Regions from separate parts of the Microbacterium algihabitans genome, predicted to be linked through region 1. Evidence: predicted binding sites of a transcription regulator. Region 1 holds the regulator's gene; the other holds the start of a gene.
The links. The regulator HspR, encoded in region 1, represses chaperone genes until heat shock. The targets are predictions, from matches to a motif close to AAGTTGAGTCNNNNNGACTCAACTT.

Region 1 (3,399 bases):
GAGCAGACGCCCGAGGCGGCCGCAGAAGGAGCCTCCGACAAGGAGGCCTCGCTGCTGATCGACCTCAAGCGTCTGCAGGCCGAGTACGCCAACTACCGTCGGCGCACCGAGGAGCAGCGCGAGCGCGAGATCGAGCGCGCCAAGGGCGAGGCCGTGAAGGGCCTGCTGCCCGTCATGGACGACCTCGACCGCGCCGCCAAGCACGGTGACCTCGTCGAGGGCAGCCCCCTCTCCGCGATCGGCGACAAGGTGCGCGCCGTGGCCGAGCGCCTCGGTGTGGTGTCGTACGGCGCCGTGGGCGACGTGTTCGACCCGCAGCAGCACGAGGCGATCTTCCAGGCCCCCACCCCCGGCGTGACCGAGACCACGATCCTCGAGGTCGTCGAGGTCGGCTACCGCCTCGGTTCGGTCGAACTGCGACCGGCCAAGGTCGTCGTCGCCGTGCCGGCCGACCCTTCGACAGGCTCAGGGACCTAAGGGGAGCTATGGCGAGTCAGGACTGGTTCGACAAGGACTTCTACAAAGTCCTCGGTGTCGACAAGAGCGTCAGCGCTGCCGATCTGAAGAAGACGTATCGCAAGCTCGCGCGCCAGTACCACCCCGACTCGAACCCGGGAGACGCGAAGGCCGAAGCGAAGTTCAAGGAGATCAGCGAGGCCTACTCGGTGCTCAACGACCCCGAGCAGCGCGAGGAGTACGACCAGATCCGGGCCATGGGCTCGGGGGCGCGCTTCTCGGCTCCCGGGGCCGGGGCGGGTGGCGGTTTCGACGACGTCTTCAGTCGGTTCGGACAGGGCCGGCAGGCGCCGTCGGGCGGCTTCGACGACTTCTTCACGATGTTCGATCAGCAGGGCGGGGGCTTCGGTTCCGGCCGGTTCGGTCAGACGACCGGCGGATTCCGCGGCTTCGGCGGGCCTCAGAAGGGCTCCGACGTCACCGCGCGCACGACGATCGACTTCGTCACGGCGGCCAAGGGCGAGACCATCACCCTCGCGGGTGAAGACAACGTGCCCTTCAAGGTGAAGATCCCCGCCGGTGTGTCCGACGGGCAGAAGATCCGGTTGCGGGGCCGCGGGCGCAAGTCGCCCGACGGCGGCGAAAGTGGCGACATCGTCGTGACCGTGGCCGTGCGTCCCCACCCGGTCTTCACGCGCGACGGACTCAACCTGCGCATCACCGTGCCCGTCACCTTCACCGAGGCGGCACTGGGCGCGACGATCGAAGTGCCGACGCTCGGGGGAGACCCCGTGCGCCTGCGCGTCGCCCCCGGCACCCCGTCAGGACGCGTGCTCCGCGTCAAGGGTCGCGGAATCTCGACCACGAAGGGCACCGGCGACCTGCTCGCCGAGGTCCAGGTCGCGGTGCCCGCTCATCTCGACGACGCGGCGCGCGAAGCCCTCGAGCGTTTCCATGAGCTCGAACCGAAAGAGAACCCCCGCGCCGACCTGATGTCGAAGGCACGATAAACACACGCGAGTCGCCGAGGTTCTCGGCATCCGATACGACAGGATGCCGAGAACCCGGCACCGCACCCGGCACGACGGAAGAGGTGAAGACGTGTCCGAAAGAGAGATCGACGAAGACGCCCCGATCTTCGCCATCGCCGCAGCCGCCGAGCTGTCGAACATGCACCCGCAGACGCTGCGGCAATACGACAGGCTCGGCCTCGTCGTACCCGCACGCACGCAGGGCGGTTCGCGGCGTTACTCGAGCCGTCACGTGCAGCAGCTGCGCGAGGTCGCGCGCCTGTCGGGTGAGGGCATGAGCCTTCCCGCCATCGCACGTCTGCTGGCGCTCGAGGAGCGGGTTCACGAGCTCGCGCGCCGCGTGAACGACCTCGAGCGTCAGCTCACGATCGAGCGCCAGTCGCGTCCCGGCGCCCGCGTCTTCGCGGCCGGCGCCACCGGTTCGGTCGTCACGCTGCGCCATGGGGCGCGCGTGCGCCGTGCCACCGACATCGTGCTGTGGCGTCCGCGCGACATGCACGACGACTGACCCGACCCGGCGGAGGTCCCTGAACGGGTCGAGGTCCCTGAGCGCGTAGAGGTCCCTGAGCGCGTAGAGGTCCCTGAGCGCGTAGAGGTCCCTGAGCGCGTCGAGGTCCCTGAGCGCGTAGAGGTCCCTGAGCGTGTCGAAGGGACCCGGATGCCGCGGGCGCACGGCGCTTCGACGGGCTCAGCCACGTCTCTCGCGTCAGGCCGGATCGATCCGCAGCACGGTCGGCGCCTCGCCTAGCTGAAGATCGTCGACCACACGGATCGTGCGTGCCACGGCATCCACCGCGTCGATGACCGTGCCGAAGCGCTGGCGGTCCGAGCACACGGCGGTGACGGTCACGAAGTGCGAGCCGGTGTCCCACGTGTACGTGGCGAACGGCGGCGTCTTCGGATCGCTCGGCAGGGGCATCGCGAGCTTCTCGCCGACGCCGAGGTGCGGATTGCGGAACGACTCGGTGTCGTCGTACTCCATCGGCATCATCGCCCGCGCCGTGCGCAGCTGCGGTGTGGCCTCCTGCAGCTGCGCCATGACGACGAGCAGTTCGGGGTCGCTCTTCCACACCCACACGAGCACGCGCCCGCCCGCGCGGCGCATGAGCAGCGGCGCCGCCTGGCTCAGGATCCACGCGAAAGCCCCGCCGCCGGGGCGGGGCGCAGCGCCGGCGGCCTGATTGGCCTGGCTGAGCAGCATTCCGATCGCCGCCTTACGGTGGCGGCGGCCGCGGAATCCGAGGGAACCGGTCACGGGCACCCAGAGGTCGGCGGGAGCGTCGGCCTGCAGTCGAGACATGCGCTCAGCCTACGATCCGGGGCCTGGGAGACGGATGCCGATCGACCGCGTTCGCGACGGGAGAACGCTCCCACGGCCGGAGGGGTCGCCGATGTCGGAGGTCGGTGCCAGGCTGTAGTCCGCGGTCATCGCGACCGCGTCGATCTCTCGGAGGGCCTCGTGCTCGGCAAACTCCTCATCCGTTACCTCTCGCGCTATCGCTGGCTGCTGGTCGCCATCCTCGTCTTCCAGGCCGCGTCCGCGGTCGCGACGCTGTACCTGCCGCGTCTGAACGCCGACATCATCAACCTCGGCGTCGCCCAGGGCGACACCGGCTTCATCTGGTCGCGCGGCGGGCTCATGCTCGTCATCTCGCTCGGGCAGATCGTGGCATCCGTGATCGCCACGTATTTCGCCGCGCGGGCGGCGATGGCCGCCGGCCGCGACATCCGCCTCGACGTCTTCGAGCGCGTCAGCGGCTTCTCCGAGCGCGAGCTGTCGCAGTTCGGCGCGGGGTCGCTGATCACCCGCAACACCAACGACGTGCAGCAGGTGCAGATGCTCGCGATGATGGGCGCCACCATGCTCGTCAGCGCCCCGCTGCTGGCCATCGGCGGCATCATCATGGCGCTG
Region 2 (3,399 bases), on a different contig from region 1:
GCGCGGGCGAGGCCTTGGCCGCCAGGTCGTAGTCGTAGTTCGAGATGCCCGTGGCATCCGCCATCGCCTCGGGAAGGCCCGGAACCTGCTCCCACGCCATGCGGAGGCCCGCGCACACGACGAGTTGGTCGTAGTCGATGCGACCGCCCGACACCAGGTGCACGCGTCGGGCGTCGGGGTCGACCGTGAACGCCTCGTCGCGCAGCCACCTCACCCCCGGCGGGATGACGTCGGCCTGGGGGCGGACGGCCTCCGAGGCGCGGGCGGCGCCGCCGGCGATGTGGGACTGCAGGGGAGCGAACACGTGCTGTTCCCGCGGCTCGATCACGGTGATGTCGCCGAGACGGGCGCGGTGCAGGCGCCCGGCGATCGACAGTCCGGCGTTGCCGCCGCCGATCACGACGATGCGCGGGGTCGCGCGGGCGGGCACGGCGGAACGGGGGTCGGGCATGGGGGATCCTCTCGTTCGTCCCACCGTGCGTCATCGGCGTAGACGCCGCCAGCACCTTGACAGGTGCCGCTCACGACGGCGACGACGGTCGCAGGGACCTGTCAAGGGGCACCGGCCGATGACCGCGGCCCCGTTTGATGAGAGAGCCGCGCCACCCGCGGCTTCGCGTCTGCGACGAAAGGACCCTCTCATGAGCGACGCCTCGATCGACCCCACCCCCTCCGACGCGGCTATGGCGGGCGTGCAGCCGCTGCGCGACGGCGACACCTCCATCGAGCCCGATCCCACGCTCGACCCCGCCCAGGCGGAGTGGGACGCCACGACCGCCATCGACGGGGGCGCCGACCCCGACGACATCAACCCTGCCACCGCGACGGGTGCCGACCCGGCCGAGATTCCCGCCGACGACAGCGACATCCCGCTCGAGGACATTCACCCCGAGTCCACCGGCACCGACTCGCAGGGTATGGACCCGGGCGTTGTCGAGCTGGGCGAAGAGGGACAGGGCGACCTCGCTCCCGAAGACCTCTGAGACGTCTCGCGAACACCGCACGATGCCCCGACCCTCGATGAGGGGGCCGGGGCATCGTCGCGTGCGGACTACTGCTCGATCAGCTGAGGCGTGCTCTCGTGTGCCTCGATGACACCGTCGTGCTCGTCGGTCGAGACGGCGATGCGGCGCGGCTTCGCCTTCTCGCTGACCGGGATCGTCACGCTCAGCACCCCGTTGCGGTACGACGCGCTGATGCCGTCGGTGTCGATGCCCTGCCCGAGGTTGAGCTGGCGGACGAACGACGCCGTCTCGCGCTCGCGCGTGATCCACTTGACGCCCTCGCCCGAGCCGAGGGTGCGCTCGGCGCGGATCGTGAGCAGCTGGCCGTCGACGTCGATGTCGACCGAGCCGGGGTCGACACCGGGGAGGTCCGCCGCGAGCACGTAGTGGTCGCCGTCGCGGTAGAGGTCCATCGGCATCCGTCGCGGACCACCGCCGCGGCGAGCGTCGAGGAGCGTCGACGCGAGGCGGTCGAGGTCGCGGAAGGGGTCGTAGGTGGCCATGGTCGTTCTCCTTTTCGATCGGTCGGGACTCGGATCCCCGATGTTCTGTGAAGTTGAGTCCATGTGGCTCAACTGCGATCAGATTAGCACTCGGCACAGGAGAGTGCCAAGACCCTGCATGCGAAATTGGCGCACCTCGCCGAGCCCATCGGCCCTGACGCGAGCCCCGTGCGCGTCGGCATTCGTGGCCCTTCCCGACACGGTCAGCGCGGGCGACGCAGCGGGATCCGCGACCAGCCCCCGCTCACGGCACCGGGATCGTGCTGGGGAGCGAGGACGGCTCCGGTGGTCGTCGGCGCGGGGCGACGCCGCAGTCCCAGCGCGTGCTGCAGCGTGCGGATGAAACGGTCGTACACGCGCGGCGCGAAGAACTGCAGGGGGCGGGTCACGAACTGCGCCGCTCCCACGCCGACCTCGTGACGGGGCCCGCGCGTCACCCGCACGACGGCCCGGGCGACGCGGTCGGCCGACACCACCGGCGGCAGAGGGAAGGGCGTGCGCCCCGTCGAGTTGGAGGCGCGCTGGTAGATGGGGGTGTCGATGCTCGCCGGGAGCACGATCTTCACCCGGATGCCGCGGTGCGCGAGCATCTCCTGCCGCAGCGACCGCGTGAATCCGAGCAGGCCGTGCTTCGCGGCGACGTACGACGAGACGTACGGGCCCGCCACCTGCGCGTACAGCGAGCCGACGAAGACGATCGTCCCGGTGCCGCGGGCGAGGAAGTGGGGGAGCACCGCCCGCGCCGCGCGCATGTGGCCGGTGAGGTTGGTCTCGATGACCCGGTCGCGCACGGCATCGGGGGTGTCGGCGATCGACCCGTACGAGAAGACGGATGCCGAGGCCACCCACACGTCGATGCGTCCGAACCGGAGGAGGGCGATGTCGGCGGCGCGCTGCGGGCCGTCGGCGAGAGCGAGGTCGATCGACGCGGTCTGCACCTCGGCCCCGCGAGCGCGGCATTCCGCGGCGGCGGACGCGAGCGCCTCCTCGTCTCGGGCCACCAGCACGAGACGCGCCCCCTGGCGGGCGAAGCGCAGGGCGGTGGCACGGCCGATCCCGCGGGATCCTCCGGTGATGACGACGACCTGGGGCATCGGGGTCTCCTTCGAGGCTTCTGCGGAACGCTGCTGCCCCGGCGCTCGCGACGGTAGGCGGGAGGGGATCGGATGCCGCGGGGGTTGACGTACCGACGGCCGACGCCCGTGCGCACCGGCGGGCCGCCCGGTGGACACGCCGTTCCCGGATGCCGATCCGCGGCGCGTCGCGCCGGATCCCCGCCGTTGTGCCCGGCGACCCCGCCGCGGGCCACCGGACCGCCGCAGCGCGGTAGCGTCGGACCCGTGACGGATGCCGCGACCACGAGGTCGCCCCTGCGGGCCCTGTGGGGCGCGACCCACCCCGGGCCGACGCTCGTCGTGACCGTCCTCTCTCTCGCGCTGGGCATCGCCGCGGGGCTCGAGCCGTGGCGCCTGGGTCTGCTGGTCGTGGCGGTGTTCGCGGGGCAGGTCTCGGTCGGACTGTCGAACGACGCGATCGACGGCGCTCGCGATGCCACGGTCGGGCGCACCGACAAGCCGATCGCGGGGGGAGCCCTCACGCCCGAGCGCGCCCTGGCCGTGGCCGTCGGAGCCCTCGTGCTCGCCGTGCTGCTGTCCGCGCCGCTGGGGGCTGCCCTCGTCGCGGCGCACGCGATCGCCCTCGCCTCGGCCTGGGCGTACAACGCCGGGCTGAAGTCGACCCCGGTCTCGATCGTGCCGTTCGTGCTGAGCTTCGGTCTCTTCCCCTCGTTCGCGACCCTCGCCGGCCCCGACCCGGAGCTCGCTGCGCCGTGGGCGGCGCTCGCGGGAGCCGCGCTGGGCGCCGCCGTGCACCTCACCAACGTCGTGCGCGAC

Region 2: RWH43_RS09745 (Hsp20/alpha crystallin family protein) is a predicted target of HspR. The motif match lies at 1,558-1,582, and genes of this name have one in related genera.

The regions. Positions count from the first base shown of each region.
Region 1 covers NZ_JAWDIU010000001.1:1,488,277-1,491,675, forward strand. Annotated here, with positions in the region: gene RWH43_RS06980 (nucleotide exchange factor GrpE) at 1-477, shown strand, start outside; gene RWH43_RS06985 (DnaJ C-terminal domain-containing protein) at 486-1,466, shown strand; gene RWH43_RS06990 (heat shock protein transcriptional repressor HspR) at 1,558-1,995, shown strand; gene RWH43_RS06995 (hypothetical protein) at 2,194-2,787, opposite strand; gene RWH43_RS07000 (ABC transporter ATP-binding protein) at 2,947-3,399, shown strand, end outside.
Region 2 covers NZ_JAWDIU010000003.1:31,322-34,720, reverse strand. Annotated here, with positions in the region: gene RWH43_RS09755 (NAD(P)/FAD-dependent oxidoreductase) at 1-451, opposite strand, end outside; gene RWH43_RS09750 (sugar ABC transporter ATPase) at 642-983, shown strand; gene RWH43_RS09745 (Hsp20/alpha crystallin family protein) at 1,052-1,507, opposite strand; gene RWH43_RS09740 (SDR family NAD(P)-dependent oxidoreductase) at 1,711-2,601, opposite strand; gene RWH43_RS09735 (UbiA family prenyltransferase) at 2,848-3,399, shown strand, end outside.